4 regions of the Neobacillus sp. 204 genome follow, and region 1 is predicted to be linked to each of the others. Evidence: predicted binding sites of a transcription regulator. Region 1 holds the regulator's gene; each other region holds the start of a gene.

What was found. The regulator Rex, encoded in region 1, represses fermentation and respiration genes when NADH is low (regulators of the CRP and FNR family bind a similar motif). The targets are predictions, from matches to a motif close to TTGTGAAATATTTCACAA.
Region 2: ACJ004_RS09595 (cytochrome c3 family protein) is a predicted target of Rex. The motif match lies at 1,777-1,794, and genes of this name have one in related genera.
Region 3: ACJ004_RS00805 (YwiC-like family protein) is a predicted target of Rex. The motif match lies at 2,762-2,779, and genes of this name have one in related genera.
Region 4: ACJ004_RS22410 (TorD/DmsD family molecular chaperone) is a predicted target of Rex. The motif match lies at 1,962-1,979, and genes of this name have one in related genera.

What each region holds. Positions count from the first base shown of each region.
Region 1 is NZ_JBJORY010000024.1:4,994-9,189, reverse strand. It holds gene dcuS (DcuS/MalK family sensor histidine kinase) at 1-31, opposite strand, end outside; gene ACJ004_RS28285 (sulfite exporter TauE/SafE family protein) at 70-822, opposite strand; gene ystJ (NADP-dependent malic enzyme) at 1,050-2,297, opposite strand; gene ACJ004_RS28275 (redox-sensing transcriptional repressor Rex) at 2,454-3,119, opposite strand; gene moaC (cyclic pyranopterin monophosphate synthase MoaC) at 3,155-3,652, opposite strand; gene ACJ004_RS28265 (ABC transporter ATP-binding protein) at 3,832-4,196, shown strand, end outside.
Region 2 is NZ_JBJORY010000004.1:51,426-55,621, reverse strand. It holds gene ACJ004_RS09600 (cytochrome c3 family protein) at 1-249, opposite strand, end outside; gene ACJ004_RS09595 (cytochrome c3 family protein) at 276-1,673, opposite strand; gene secA (preprotein translocase subunit SecA) at 2,214-4,196, shown strand, end outside.
Region 3 is NZ_JBJORY010000001.1:157,573-161,768, reverse strand. It holds gene clpB (ATP-dependent chaperone ClpB) at 1-635, opposite strand, end outside; gene ACJ004_RS00815 (YjzC family protein) at 797-976, opposite strand; gene ACJ004_RS00810 (Crp/Fnr family transcriptional regulator) at 1,247-1,939, shown strand; gene ACJ004_RS00805 (YwiC-like family protein) at 1,977-2,705, opposite strand; gene mobB (molybdopterin-guanine dinucleotide biosynthesis protein B) at 3,029-3,577, opposite strand; gene ACJ004_RS00795 (molybdopterin molybdotransferase MoeA) at 3,565-4,196, opposite strand, start outside.
Region 4 is NZ_JBJORY010000012.1:87,058-91,253, forward strand. It holds gene ACJ004_RS22390 (nucleoside hydrolase) at 1-496, shown strand, start outside; gene ACJ004_RS22395 (cold-shock protein) at 796-996, shown strand; gene ACJ004_RS22400 (cold-shock protein) at 1,188-1,391, shown strand; gene ACJ004_RS22405 (DUF6509 family protein) at 1,434-1,718, opposite strand; gene ACJ004_RS22410 (TorD/DmsD family molecular chaperone) at 1,995-2,531, shown strand; tRNA gene ACJ004_RS22415 (tRNA-Ser) at 2,543-2,634, opposite strand; tRNA gene ACJ004_RS22420 (tRNA-Gly) at 2,646-2,719, opposite strand; gene ACJ004_RS22425 (DeoR/GlpR family DNA-binding transcription regulator) at 2,939-3,691, shown strand; gene pfkB (1-phosphofructokinase) at 3,688-4,196, shown strand, end outside.

The sequences.
Region 1 (4,196 bases):
CCGATTTTAAACTCCATCTTCCCTTTCTCATATTTCCCTCCATCTTTGGCAGTCGACAGCCCCCATATATTAACTTATGAGTAAAATTGCTCCTGCTAAAATAGGGGTTAGGACCATCGCACTTTTTAATACAGGCTGAGGTGCAAGGTCTGTAAACTTAGCACCAACATAGGTGCCAATCATTGTTCCTGCGACCACTTCAATTAAAAGGGTAAAATTCAAGTACCCTTGGAAATAATAGCCGACTCCCCCTGCTAAAGCGATCGGCAAAATAACGAGCATTGTCGTACCCACTGATTGTTTAAGTGTGAGTCCCATAATCAAAAGCAAGCCAATTTGAATAAACGGTGCAGCACCAATCCCAAATGTTCCCGACAACAACCCTGTAACCACTCCGACTACAGCCGCTCTCTTAATAAGAATAAGGTTGCTTGTTGTCTCTTTTTTGTTATCTGCCTTTATTTTCTGAACAATGAATAAGCGGACCACCAAGATCACCGCAGATAGAAATAACATCCCCGCTGTCAACCAATGTAAAGAATGGATTGGAATCAATCCAGCGAGCTTTGAACCAAAATAGGAAGCAACTGAACCAAACCCACCTACAATTAGACCTGTTTTAATAGAGATATTTCCTTGACGAAAATGGCTGTAGGCACCTGACAAAGTAGTAAACACCATTGCTGCTAGAGAAGTCCCTAACGCCACATGTATTGGAACTCCAAAAATAACTGTTAAGATGGCAATAATAAAGCCAGAGCCCCCTGCTCCAACAAATCCTAATAAAACCCCCAGCACAAACATAGTCAGCACAATTGCCAACTTCATCCCCTCCAATTGCAAAACCCTAGATATCCTTCTAGGAAATGACTTATAAATAGTCCTGATTACAGACTGATTTGAAAAAAAAATTGCAGAATCATCTATTATTGTACTAAAAATTTTATATCCTATCTGAATCATGCTCTAATTTCCATAAATTTAAAGACTATCTCACACTTGAATGAGATAGTCCTTCATTAAAAGCTAGTATTTTTTGAAACTTGGACTTAAACAAGCACTGGTTGTTTGGTGTCTGTTAATTCCATTAGGCGCAGTTTAATTTCTGCAACATTGACATTTCTTTTGGCTACCCCTGTTTTCATTGCAGCAAAAGCCACTGCCGCCGCTACTTCTGCAGCAACCCTAGGGTCAAATGGATCCGGTATGACATAATCCGCATGAAGCTCTTCATTAGAAATCAAACCAGCAATCGCATATACCGCGGCAAGCTTCATTTCCTCATTGATTTCTTTGGCACGTACATCTAAAGCACCCCGAAAAATGCCTGGGAAGGCAAGCACATTATTGACCTGGTTTGAAAAATCAGAACGTCCTGTCCCCACTACAAGTGCGCCAGCTTTTTTTGCCTCATCCGGCATAATTTCCGGTACCGGGTTTGCCATGGCAAAAATAATCGGGTCACTGTGCATCGAACCAACCATTTCCTTTGTAACGGCACCAGCAGCTGATACCCCTACAAACACATCTGCATCAACTAGTGCATCGGCTAACGTTCCTTGCTTTTGATTGCGATTAGTCATTCGCGCCATTTCATCCTTGAATCGATTCATTCCGGACTGCCGGCCTTCATAAATAATTCCTTTTGTATCACATAAAATAACATCCTTAACACCCATATGTAACAAGAGCTTAACAATTGCTACTCCAGCCGAACCTGCTCCATTAACTACGACACGAATTTCTTCAATTTTCTTTTCCGCCAATTTTAATGCATTAATTAAACCAGCCACTGTTACAATCGCAGTTCCATGCTGGTCATCATGAAAAACTGGAATCTCACAGGCTTTGCGGAGGCGGTCTTCAATTTCAAAGCATTGTGGAGCCGCAATATCCTCTAGGTTCACGCCTCCAAATGTTGGTTCTAGTAACTTAACGGTTTCTACAATTTGGTCTGTGTCAGTGGTGGCTAAGCAAATAGGAAATGCGTCAACATCTGCGAAGGATTTGAATAACACGGCCTTTCCTTCCATAACAGGCATCGCTGCTTTTGGTCCAATATTTCCCAGCCCAAGGACTGCAGTTCCATTTGAAACGACCGCAACAAGATTGCCCTTTGAAGTGTAATCATAGACTTTGCTTTCGTCTTCATAAATATCCATACAAGGCTCTGCCACACCAGGTGAATATGCTAAGCTTAAATCCTTTGCATTATGTACCTTAACCTTTGAATAAATCCCGACTTTTCCTTGATGCTTCTTGTGCATTTTTAACGCTTCAACTCGTAAACTTGACATTGGATTTCCCCACTTTCCGGTTTAGTAACCGTTTGCATTAATCTACCTAAATCTTAGTCCATACGTCCGTATTTTGATAGATTATGTAATTAAAAAAAGCAGGGTTTAAAAATACAAAAGGCTTTCCACAAATTCTGTGAAAAGCCTCTTAACTAGTTATTCTTCTTCTTCTTCCTCTACTTCCACCGTCGGATAATGCTTTAAAAAATAGACAAGCGATTGCAGCTCCACTGCCAGGTCAATATGATGCACCCTAATCAGTGGAGGGACATTTAATCGTGCTGGAGTAAAGTTTAATATCCCCTTTACATTTGCACTTACAAGTCGGTCGGTAATCATCTGTGCTACAGGGGCCGGAACCGTTAAAATGGCAACGGATATACCCCCCTCAGTTAAAACCTTCTCTAATTCATCCATATGATAAACTGGGACCTCGCGAATCTTGGTTCCCATTTTTTCTGGATCAACATCAAAGGCACATTCTATTTTTGTGTTATTATTTTTTAAAAAATTATAATTTAAGAACGCCGTGCCTAGATTTCCAACCCCTATTAAGGCAACCTTTGTTAACTCATCCTGGTCCAAAGTTTTACGGAAGAAGGATATCAAATAATTAACATTGTACCCATAACCCTTTTTCCCCAATGCACCGAAATAAGAAAAATCGCGGCGAATTGTGGCGGAGTCTACCTTTACTGCTTCACTTAGTTCGGCTGAAGAGACCCTTTGTTTACCGGATGTATGCAGGTTTTTTAGAAATCGGTAATAGAGGGGCAGCCGTTTTGCTGTCGCCTGTGGTATTTTCATTGTTTCATTACTCATAATCTCCCACACCCCTTGGATAATTTAGTTAAATATCATTTAACTTTTTCAGTTCTCTTAAAATCACCATTTTTACCGCCCGTTTTTTCGACAAGATACGTCGGTCCAATCACCATACCTTTATCAACGGCTTTACACATATCATAAACCGTTAAAGCACACGCTGAAGCGGCTGTTAACGCTTCCATTTCTACCCCTGTATTCCCCTTGGTTTTAACGGCTGCTGCTATATTTAAACGATAGTTCTCTTGCGTGTCCTGTTCCCAGGAAAAAGAAATATTAACCCCTGTTAATGGAATCGGATGACACATCGGAATCAAATCCCAAGTCTTTTTTGCTGCCATGACTGCAGCTACCTGAGCCACTGCTAAGACATCGCCTTTTTTCATCTCGTTATTGGTAATTTTATCATAAATTTCTTTACTAATGGTAATGCTGGAATGAGCAATTGCCGTACGTGCCGTTTCAGGCTTATCACTGACATCGACCATTTTTGCTCGGCCTTCTTCATTAAAATGAGTAAATTCTGCCATATAAAAAAATCCTCCCATCAAATCATACACTATTTTTCCTTCTATGTGTGTGAAACTTTGAACTAAATCCAAGGTTTTTTGTCGAATTAAAACTCTCATCCTCCTAACCTGCTTAGCAGTTTATTGCCGACATACCGGGAATAAGGTACACTAAACCTATGTAATAGAGGTGAATGAGAATGATTTTGTTACAGGTTAATCAACTACAAAAATATTATGGTGCTGACCTTATTTTATCGAATATTAAACTAGAATTACAAACTCGAGACCGTGTGGCTTTAGTGGGACGCAATGGGGCAGGAAAATCGACATTATTGAAGATTATTGCTGGACACCTGTCGCATGATGGCGGAGAAATCATTAAGCCAAAAGAAGTAACGATTGGCTATCTAGCACAAAATACTGGTTTAGAGTCTTCTTTGTCCATATGGGAAGAAATGCTGACAGTCTTTGAACCACTGCTTTTAATGGAAAAATCACTCCGTACCCTTGAAGAACAAATGGCCGATCCTCTTGTTTTTGATGACCATGGGAGATACGAGAA
Region 2 (4,196 bases), on a different contig from region 1:
ATCCTTTAACACAGGATCGGTATGACAGCTGGTACAATCCACTTCGCTGTGTGTGGAGGCTTTCCATGTATAGACCTCCGGTTTCATCTCATGACAGGATGCGCAAAATTCTGAGCTGGAAGTTGTTTCTAGCCCCACGAAGCTGAGACCAAAGAAAATGGCTAGAAACAACAGTGTTAATGTTGCAATTTTTATTAACTTATAGTGAAAACGGGGAGGGGTCGACCGCGTTTCTCGTTCTTCTTCCATAAAGCGACCCTCCTGAACAAAATTAATTATTTCTTCTTGTCTGATTTAAAGCCAGTTCTGTGACAGTATTGACAGTAAACATCTGTTGGTGCTTTTACTTCTGTTGATCCTGGTTTTGGCTTTTCACGGTCGTGACAGACGAAGCATTCTGATTTTTGATCAGCTGTTTTTGCTTTTGACGCGTGAGCTGTTAGCCATTGATCACTGTCTACGTGACCAGCAGGACGGTTGCTGTGACAAGCGCTACAGAATTTATTGATTCGTGATTGATCTTTAACGATTGTGATGTTTGGTATATACTTTGTTTTTGTTTCTTTCATCTTAAGTAGCGAAATAATGTCTTCTTTTGGAATGGCTTTAAACCATTTAGAATCCTGGTGACAGTTCACGCACTTATCTAACTCTTTAACTGCTGTGCTGCCATGATTTCCGTTCCAGCCTTCAACCTTATGGCTTTTAGGAACTTTAACTTTTTTATGGCAAGTTTCACACGCCATTGAAAGTTTGACGTCTTTTTGTTGTTTTCCAATTGCTTGTAAAATGATATCCTGTGTTTTTTGATCATGCTCTGCTAAGGCTTCTGCTTCTTTCGTCTCGCCTTCACCTGTTGCCTTAGTCGTTGCTTCAGTTGCTGTTGCAGTTGTAGTTTCCTTACCTTTTTCCTTAAGTTGTTTCTCAAGTTCCTCTGGATTTGCTGGAACGTTATAAGAAGCTTCCTTCCAAGGCTTTACGCCGTTGTTCACTTGATCATGGCAATCAATACAAGTTCCCATGTTTGGTCTTAGGTATTTCTTTTCCATTAACTTTTCAGCACTCTCTGCTGTCCACTTACCGCGAACTTCTTCGACGTTGATACCACGAGAAGCCATCTTCGCATGCACGACCCCAGCATGACAGGTAATACAAGGAATATCTTGTTCGATATGTCCTTTGTGATTTACCTTTAAGTCCCCAGACGCTGTGACTAGACGATTTTTCGAGTGACATTGTAAACAGTTTTCGTTTGATACTGCCTCTTCTTCGGTTTGAACAATTTGTTCGGGTACACCTGTTACGTGGTAGTACACTTCTTTCACTGATTTCATCTTATGGGTAATCATGTTGGTGAAACCAGGCTTGATATGACACTGAACACAAGTGATCTGGTTGTGAGCACTCGCTGTATAGGTAGAATATTCAGGTGCCATTTCGTGACAGCTTGCACAGAATGTCGGGGAGTTAGTTAAGGAAAGAACTCCATAACCTCCGCCAAAAACAACGATACAACCAACAAGGGAAACGAACAGCAATTTCCACCTGTTTACTGGATTCTTCCAATCAATTCCTCGAAACTTTCGCCATAATCCGCGAATCAGGCCAACTTTTTTTCTATCTTCTCTACTTTCGGGATCTATATTTTTATTTTTTTTCCCCCAAATGGCCACTTAATTCACCCTTCCCATTTTGGATTCATTATCTATTTATTTTCCATATTAACCTCTCTAAAGGTAGTATCTAACATTGTGAGAGTATATTCCAATGTACAAATTGTGAATAATTTTTCATTGTAAAAAAAGGGCTAATTCCCCCTAAAAACAACATAAAAACATTGTTATTCCAAGGGTAGATTAACACTACACCGGCATTGGTAAGTGTGGATATTTTTGAATTTTTATACGTAATATCTACTTATTATTCATTTATCTTAAGTATTTATTAGCTCTTATTTCTGGTTGAAATATATTCTCAAAATCACGCCATAAGTCTGTCATATTTGACAAAAAACCGAACTTACTGAAGTCGAACTGACGATTCGGACAACGAAGAAAATATAATAGTAGATTGTAGGAATTCTGCTTCCTTCCAACATTGTTGTCACTGTTTGGAGGAAGTGGTAAGATGGAAAAGAAATTATCGAATATTTTTGACAAGGTTTTTTAATTTAGCACTTATTGACTCTCAGGTAAAAGGAGCGTTCATCAGATATGGGGATTTTAGATAAAGTGTTTGATTTGAACAAGCGTGAGCTGAAGCGGCTAGACAAGCTTGCGGCGAAAATAGACGCACTGGCGGCGGAAACAGAAAGGTTGACCGATGGCCAGCTGCGAGAAAAAACGGAAGAGTTCAAGTCCCGCTATCAAAATGGGGAAACATTGGATGATTTACTGGTTGAAGCATTTGCAGTTGTCCGTGAAGGGGCTCGCCGTGTGCTTGGTTTATATCCGTATCATGTTCAGCTAATGGGGGGTATTTCTCTCCACGAAGGGAACATTTCGGAGATGAAAACTGGGGAAGGTAAAACGTTAACTGCGACCATGCCAGTTTATCTGAACGCACTTTCTGGTAAAGGTGTTCACGTTATTACGGTCAACGAATACTTAGCAAGCCGTGACGCCGTTGAAATGGGAGAATTGTATCAATTTCTCGGCCTATCGGTTGGACTAAATTTAAATAGCATGGATAAAGAAGAAAAACAAGCAGCTTATGCCGCTGATATTACGTATGGAACGAATAACGAATTTGGTTTCGATTATTTGCGTGATAACATGGTCCTATATAAGGAACAAAAAGTACAGCGACCACTTTTCTTTGGCGTCATTGACGAGGTTGACTCGATTTTAATTGATGAAGCCCGTACCCCTTTAATTATTTCAGGATCGGCACAAAAGTCAGCTGTCCTTTATATTCAAGCCAATGGCTTTGTAAAAATGCTATCAAAGGATACAGATTATACGTACGATGAAAAAACGAAGGGTGTTATGTTGACAGAAGAGGGAATCAGTAAAGCCGAAAAAGCTTTCGGAATTGAAAACCTCTTTGACATGGCACATGTTACTTTAAACCATCATATTAATCAGGCCTTAAAAGCGAATGTCAGCATGCACCTCGATGTTGATTATGTCGTTCAAGACGGCGAAATTGTCATTGTTGATCAGTTCACTGGCCGTTTGATGAAGGGCCGCCGTTATAGCGAAGGCCTGCACCAGGCAATTGAGGCAAAAGAAGGCCTCGAGGTTCAAAATGAAAGTATGACCATGGCAACGATTACGTTCCAAAACTACTTCCGAATGTATGAAAAATTAGCTGGGATGACTGGTACGGCAAAAACGGAAGAGGAGGAATTCCGTAACATTTATAACATGAATGTTATCGTAATTCCTACTAATCGACCAATTGCCCGTGATGACCGTCCTGATTTAATTTACTCCTCCATGGATGGTAAATTCCGTGCTGTTGTTGAGGATATCGCTGAACGTCATCAAAATGGACAGCCCGTACTGGTTGGTACGGTTGCAATTGAAACGTCTGAGCTTATTTCCAAGTATTTATTGAAAAAGGGTATTCGCCATAATGTTTTGAATGCGAAAAACCATGAACGTGAAGCTGAAATTATTGCCGAAGCGGGCCACAAAGGGTCCGTTACCATCGCGACTAACATGGCTGGTCGTGGTACGGACATTAAGCTCGGAGAAGGTGTATTAGAATTAGGCGGACTTGCCGTCATTGGTACGGAGCGTCATGAAAGCCGCCGGATTGATAATCAGCTCCGTGGTCGTTCTGGACGTCAAGGGGACCCGGGTATTACTCAGTTCTATTTATCAATGGAAGATGAACTGATGCGCCGCTTCGGTTCAGATAATATGAAAGCGATGATGGAACGACTTGGCATGGATGACACACAGCCAATTCAAAGTAAGATGGTATCAAGAGCCGTTGAATCTGCGCAAAAACGCGTGGAGGGCAACAACTTTGATGCTCGTAAACAGCTCTTACAATATGATGATGTTCTTCGTCAGCAGCGTGAAATTATCTATACCCAGCGTGATGAAGTATTAGAATCAGAGAACCTCCGCGATATCGTTCAAAAGATGATTTTTAACTCCATCGAACGAAATGTCGATGCCCACGCCTCTCGTCATGAGGATGAGGAAGAATGGGATCTTCAAGCGATTGTTGATTATGTGCAT
Region 3 (4,196 bases), on a different contig from region 1:
GGTTCACCGATTAACACCGGATTATTCTTGGTTTTTCTTGATAAAATTCGAATAACATTTCGAATTTCAGAATCACGTCCAATTACAGGATCCATTTTTCCTTCTCTAACCTCAGCAACAAGATCCCGCCCATATTTTTTTAAGGCATCATATCCTGCCTCTGGATTTTGTGATGTCACTCTTTGGTTCCCCCTTATTTCTTTAATTGCTTGTAAAACATGATCTGGTTGTTTCCCAAAAGTTCGTAATATCTTGTGCAAATCGGAGTCATCAGAATATACTGCAGCCAACAAAGTATGCTCGACAGATAAATACTCATCCGAAAATTTTTTCGCAAAATCCTCAGCCTTTACAAGTAATTTTTGAAGCCTCGCCGTTATATATAGTTTTCCTTGTTCCACCCCACTGCCGGTAACCACTGGTTTCTTTGTTAAAAATTCAAGGAGGTCCTTTTTTGTTTTTTCGGAAGACAAACCCGTTCTTTCTAAAATGGCAGATATGAGACTATCTTCTTGCTCCATTAACGATATAAATAAATGAGGTTCATCAATTTCTTGATGATTTTTCTTTACTGCCAATGACTGGGCATCCATCAAACCTTTCTGTAATCGTTCCGTCATCCGGTTCATGTCCATTTTCCTACACCTTCTTTGACCAAATTTGACCTTTGTCTTCATTATAAAACAAACCTGTCTAAAAAGTAAATTTTCTCAGTGTAGAAACCTTCCAGCCTTTCTATTGTTGAGATTAGACAAAAGAAAAAGCCACCCAATGGATGACCTTTTCCATATTAAATTTATGGTTTTCGCTGATATGTCCAAACGCGTTCATCATTAGATGTCTCGGGAAATGCATCCCCTGCTTTTAACCTGATCTTTTTGGGATTATTTACATTACTTCCCGTATCTCCTACTTCAACGTAAACACCATTATTAGGCGCTTTTTTTCCGGATTTAAACTGATGATTTTGTCCCATTCTTTTCCCTCCTTTTCTTCACATTGTTATTATTTCCTTTTGAAGCTCTGTCATTATTGGCATTTCTTACAAATTCATTTATATATCGACATTATTTCCTAAGAAATATGCCAAGCCGGATCGAACTTATGACGATTGTATGAACTTATTGCTCATTTATTGCTAATTATTCTTTGTTAACAATATAATTATAGTATTATCTTGTAAATCCAACCTTGACTGTCAATTTTTTTATATCAAATTTTCGTACCTTTAAAGGTGGTTATGAGTATGCAGTCAGTAAAAGAAATGCCGGTAACACTGTCCCATCTTTTTGATACAGTTCACCATATAAAGAAAGTGGAAAAAGGTACTTTTTTATTCCAGGAAGGATCTCCTGCCGATGAATTGTACATTGTTCAAAGCGGAATTTTGCAAATCAGCAAGATCATTCCTGATGGAAGAGAGCTCACACTACGATTGTGCTCGCGAGGTGATTTTGTTGGCGAATTAAACTTATTCTCCCCTTCTTCTCGATATTTATTAAGTGCGCGGGTTATTGAAAGTGGTGAGGTTGCCGTTATTATGAAAGATACGCTCGAAGAAAAACTATCGCAAAATCTGTCGCTTTCATTTGAATTCATTAAGTGGATGAGCCAACAATATCGAAAAACCCAAACCAAGTTTCGTGATTTGGTTCTCCATGGTAAAAAAGGAGCTCTCTACTCTACGCTTATTCGAATTACTAATAGTTATGGAATTAAAACGAATAAAGGAATTTTGATCGAATTACCACTAACCAATCAAGAGTTAGCAAATTTTTGCGGTACTTCACGGGAAGTTGTCAACCGCTTGTTGAGTGATTTACGGAAGACAGGAATTCTATCTATTGATAAGGGCACAATTACGATACATGATTTAGACTATTTAAAAAGGGAAATTGATTGTGAAGAATGTCCAGTAGAAATCTGTAAAGTGGATTAGATTAGATAAAAAAAATCGGTCATTATGACCGATTTTTTTATGTTAATAAGACTATTTGAATGGCGACTATTGTAAAAAATAGCGCAGAATTGATGATTTCGTAAATACCAATTTGTTTTGGGGTTAACGGTTTCCTATAAAAAATGATTGCTCGTAGTAAACTAGGGATCAAAGCTAAGGCAACAATCCAAGTTCCAAAACTGAAGCAAGCGACCACTAACAATATATGGTAAATCCATGAAATCCATTTAAATTGGTTATTCTTTCTCTCCCTAATCATTGTTTTGACATAAAAGGTACAACCAACAAAAAATAAGACCGAAATTAAAAAAGGGAAAACAATAGTCTCAATGGTTATCCCACCATGGGCTAAATAACTGCTTGCTAAGCCCGCAATGGAAAAGGCAAAAATAGCACTGAGATCATTCATAAACGCGCGATCTTGATTCTTTGAAGTATAGTACGCATTAATCACAAAACACGGAAGCATCAGAAGACCAAAATAAATGATTGATGGTCTTTCGAACAGTGGAATAAGTAAAAGTAACAGCGACGGAATCATATATATAACCGTCCATTTTATATAAAAAGGGATCTTTTTTCTTTTAAATAAAAGGAGCATCGGATAGGTTGCCAAGTACAATAAGAGCCAGCCGATGAAAAACGGAATATGCTTCCAAAGGAAGCCCCCTTCAATGACACCAAGCCAAAAAGGGATGATTAGCATTGCCCATGCACCATGTTGTTTCGGTAGAAATAACTTCATCATTTTCACTCCTTTTCCCTGCCTACCCTAAATATAAGCTAGCATAGCGGAAAAATAAGTGAAACACATCACATAATTACATGAAAAAAGAAGGCCATCGCCTTCTTTTTGTGACAATTTTGTATAGGTTTGAATGGAGTGCAGCAATCTTTTCATCTACTAGGTAACTATCAGCATCTCTAGTTCGGTTAACCCATGAGCGATTGCTACATTTCCATTAACCAGCCTATTATTTATTTAACAAACATGATATCCCCTAATTTGTATTATAGAGGATATCCATATTTCAAGCTGTGATAAAAGTAACAGATTTGACAATTCTATTAACTTTTTTTATCAATTTTATGAACAAGTTCGTTTAGAAATTTCAAAGTCCAGATTATTGCCTTTTTATCATCAATCTGAAAGCAAGGAACCTTCGTTTTCGATGTGAGTTCCATTTCCATTTCTTCTTTCCAATAAATAATTGCTGCCACATTAGATACCTTATTTAATAAAGAAAGGTCATTTTCATTTCTTAATAACAGCAACTTCGGAAAAGTCTCAAGTTTATAACCTTCGATTAAAATCACATCTGGCTGAAAAAATTTCATCAATTCTATCTGATCGTGTAGTGAGTAATAATCGTTCCCTGTTTGAAGGAGGATACTCCCGTCTCCCTCAACAATGGAAGCAAGCGCGCCAGCATTTACATGTTTTTCTGTATCTTTAATCGGTATGTTCTCTGGCTTGCCACCATGACCGTGATGTTTAATGGTAACTGTTTTTACTCCTTTTTCAGCTAACATTTTAATCAACTTTGTAGTAATTGTGGTCTTTCCACTATTTTGATAACCCACCACTTGAAAAATGACCGGCGTTACCAAGGCCACTCGCTGCCCACTTGGTCTTCGAGAAGAAGGACATCTACCTCATTGCCTGCTGAATAGCCTCTAGTTCCGCCTGGAAGAATCATCAACGAATTAGCTCCAGAGAGGCTCATAATGATGTTTGACTTATCGAGACCACTCGGTGTTGCCTTAAGTCTTCCGGCATCGATAAACGAAGAACTTCGTACAAATCTTGTAAACGGATTAGCTTTAGGAAAATCCGCATCTAAAAGAGCTTTTTCTTTACGAAGATGCGGTTTTTCAGAAAAAAGCATTCTTCTAATGATTGGGCGGGCAAACAATTCAAACCCAACATAACATGCGGAAGGATTCCCCGAAAGTCCAAATAGAAGTTTCCCATTATACTGTGCCACAGTCGTCACACTTCCAGGTCGCATGGCCACTTTATTAAAGAAAACCTCCGCACCAAGCTTTTCATAAATTGCTGGCAGATAATCAAAATCCCCAACTGAAACCCCGCCGGTTGTAATTAACAAATCCACTTCGTTTAAAGCATTTTTCACTGCTTCAAAACAAGTGTCAAACTCATCCGGAAGCTTGCCTAAATAAAGGACAATCCCACCTGCTCTTTCTATTTGAGCTGCGATCATATGGGAATTAC
Region 4 (4,196 bases), on a different contig from region 1:
GGTCCCGGGGAATATTAGCGCTGAAGCAGAAGCGAATTTTTATGTTGACCCAATTGCTGCACATACTGTGATGGAAAAAGCACATAATATCTATTTATACCCGTTAAATGTTACAAACAAAGCACTGATCACGCCCGATATTATTGACTTTCTTAGCCAAAACAGCCCTACACCTTTTCGGCCATTATTAAAACCAGCCTTTGATTATTACTATAAGGCCTATCAGAAAAATGTCCCGGGCATTAAAGGGGCGCCACTTCATGATGTAGTCCCGCTCATGGCGTTAACGGAACCTGATTTGGTCAAATATATCCCAAAACGAGTGAGAGTCGAGAATTTTGGGAATGCCAAGGGCAAAAGTATTGCAGACTTTCGACCAAAACCAGATAAGGAACCCACAGAATCACTTGATTACATTGGGATGGAAATTGATACACAAAAGTTTTCCGTCAACTTCATGGAAATATTTTTACAAGGTGAATTTAATAAAGAATAATGAAACTCGGGGTCTCAAGTTTCATTATTACATCAGCATAAGACAAGTATGTTAATCTATTATTTTCACTGATATATTTTCACTGAATTTCCTAGTTTTTGAAATTTCATTGACGGTTTGGCAAAAATCGGTTAAAATAAAGATACGCTTTTAAGTTAGTTTAATATTTATTGGTTTAGGTAGTCGTAACTGCACGAACATGTGGGTGATGTCTATTACCCAAACGTGTCAGTACGTCTTTTTTATTTTTTTTACTGTAAAATAAATTAAAAGTGAACAATTATTTTGGGGGTTATTTCATGAACAACGGTAAAGTTAAATGGTTTAATGCAGAAAAAGGTTTTGGATTTATCGAAGCAGATGGCGGTCAAGACGTATTTGTTCACTTTTCAGCAATTCAATCAGAAGGCTTCAAAACATTAGAAGAAGGCCAATCAGTTTCTTTCGAAATCGTTGAAGGCGCTCGTGGACCACAAGCTTCTAACGTTCAAACTGTTTAATTCTATTGAAATAAAAAGGTGATGCAAGAGATTTAGCATCACCTTTTTATCTATAATATTTATTAATAATAACCTAGTTTCAATGGGCAATAGGAAACTGCTAAATGATGTATATTGATATTTTCCATATTATTTAGCTAACAAACAAAATAGTAAAAACAGTCATGCACTAATTATAAGGGGTGATCGTTTTGGCGTTTGGTAGAAAAAATGATGAGGAAATCAAATTAGAAGAAACGAAAATATGGGTATGTAATTCAGAAACTTGTAAATGCTGGGTCCGTGACAATTTTAAAAGCACGGATTTGCCTTTATGCCCGATTTGTAAAAGTGAAATGAGTTTAACAACAAAAGAATTACAAGTAATTCACAACCATAGTAAAAATTTTATGTAATATAAATAGTAGCAGGGAGGTATTATTTCTCCCTGCTTTTTATTATTCTTTGGCGTTTACTTTACAATAGGAAAGGACCATTGCTTCTTCATCCTCTTCAAGAGCAAAGTCTAGAACTTTCTCACTTCCCTGTTCATAAAGATAAAAGTTGGTAATTTTTTCACCATTTTCGTCGCTAACGAAGATTGCTCTTAGGCCAATTCCTTTTTCTGAATAAAGCTCATCTTCTTCATCTACATTTAGTTCTAAGAAAAACTCATAACGGTCTCCTGATAATAAACCGAATGGATCCTCTAATTTTTCAACGGAATGTCCAGTAATGTTCATATGTATCATCCTCTGCAAAGTATTCATCCATACTATTATACACATATTTAATTCAACAAGAAAAAATTGAATCGCTATTATTATTTTTCTCGAAGAATGTTATTTTTTACATATAAATTTCAAACCATTTTGAAATTATTGTGAATAAATTTTAAATAGGGTTTCTAAATAGCAATAAGGTAAGATAAATGGTGAAAAATAGTGGTCTCATAAAGAAAAGTAGGTTATTAGGTATAAGTTTTTATGTGAAATATTTCACAAATTTGGAGAGATTAAATGAATTCGATGACAGAGCCTTTATATATTCAGTGGCAGCCGTTTTTCTTAGCTAAAAAAAATTATTATCAGTTTCTGCATTTTTTATTTTTAGTACCTTCGAACATCGAGTCATTATTGGGAATTCGAAATAATGGTAATTTACAAGAATTAGAGGAAGTTCATAAGGGTGGAAAAATTCTTCGGAACTTTTTTGAACATTTAACGGAGGAGCAAATCAACAGGGAATATGAAGAGTTCCGTCGCTTATTTATTGGTCCAGGCCCGCTGGTTGCACCACCTTGGGAGTCATACTACCGGAGCAGGGAACAATTGTTATTTGAGGAATGGACCTATCAAGTCAGAGAGCAATACCATCACTTTGGTCTCCAATATAAACATGAAAATAAGGAACCTGATGATCACCTTTTACTTGAATTGGAATTTATGCTGTATCTGGTGGATTTAAGCTTGCAAGAGACCAAGGCAGATAAAAAAGCCAGAGAGAAATCTCTGGCTTTTTTAGTATACAAACACGATAATTTAACGTTTTTTTGAAAGAATATGTATGGAGGAGAAGATGAGATTCGAACTCACGCAACGGTTACCCGTCCTAGCGCATTTCGAGTGCGCCCCCTTATAACCACTTGGGTACTTCTCCAACTTAGCTCATGGAGCGGGTGAGGGGAATCGAACCCCCGCCGTCAGCTTGGGAAGCTGAAATTCTACCATTAAACCACACCCGCATACATCATTAATAACCATACAAATTATACCATAATAATTAACATTTTTGCAGATGAAAATTGTTTTTGGAGATTAAAATATTTCTGTGGTTAAGGAAAAACTTCAAAAAACGTTCAAAAACATTCAAATTATGATTGTTTTTGAAAGAAAATGATTGATTTTTGCAATCGTTTTCAGTACTATGTAATTAAGAACAAAAAAATTTAGGTGGTGATGACATGTTAACACCAGAACGTCATCGAATTATTCTGCAATTATTAAAAGAGAAAAATGTCGTTAAAATTAATGAAATTATGGAGTTAACGGAATCCTCGGAGTCAACTATTCGCCGAGATCTATCGCAATTAGAGGACCAAAAGTTTTTAAAGAGAATTCATGGAGGTGCCTCCAGATTACAGGGGAAACTTCAAGAGCCGAGTATGATTGAGAAATCCTCCAAAAACCTTCAAGAAAAACGATTGATTGCACAATATGCAGCAAGTTTGGTGGATGAAGGTGATTGTATTTATCTTGATGCTGGGTCAACTGTGATTGAAATGATTGAATTCCTTCCATATAAGGAAATCGTTGTTGTTACGAACGGCTTAATGCACTTAAAACCATTATTAGAGAAAGGCATCAACACCTACTTAATCGGTGGCTTGGCGAAGCCGAATACAAATGCTTTCATCGGCAGAGGTGCCTTAGCAGGCCTAGACCTTTACCGTTTTGATAAATGCTTCATAGGTGTAAATGGCATTCATCCGCAATTTGGCTTTACCACGCCAGATCAAGAGGAAGCCATGGTGAAGCAAAAGGCAATTGCTCTTTCTAGAGAGACATATGTGCTAGCGGATAATACAAAATTTGCTGAAATCTCATTTGCCAAAATTGCCGATATTCATGAAGCAGCGATTATCACGAATGAATTAGAGGAAGATACCCAGAAGCAATATTTAAATAGGACTACAATAAAGGTTGTGACAGCATGATTTATACATTAACGTTAAACCCCTCTGTTGACTATATCGTTAAACTGGAGAGTTTTCAGATTGGGGAGTTAAACCGAACAGTCGATGAAGCAAAATTTCCAGGTGGAAAAGGGATCAATGTGTCAAGGGTTTTAAACCAATTTGGTACACGCAGTAAAGCATTAGGTTTTGTTGGTGGTTTTACCGGGACTTACATTGAACAATATCTGCAAAAGGAAATGATTGAAACCGATTTTGTTCATGTCGACGAAGATACACGTATCAATGTAAAACTTAAAACGGGTCAAGAGTCAGAAATTAATGCAAAAGGCCCGAAAATAACGGAACAAAATTTTGGATTGCTTCAACAAAAAATAATGCAATTAGGTCCAGATGATTTATTGGTACTGGCTGGAAGTATTCCTAGTAGTCTACCGAAAACTACGTATGAGGAATTGGTGAAAATTTGCAGTGAAAGTCGAGCGCAATTTGTTGTTGATGCTGAGGGTGAATTGTTAAAAAAAGT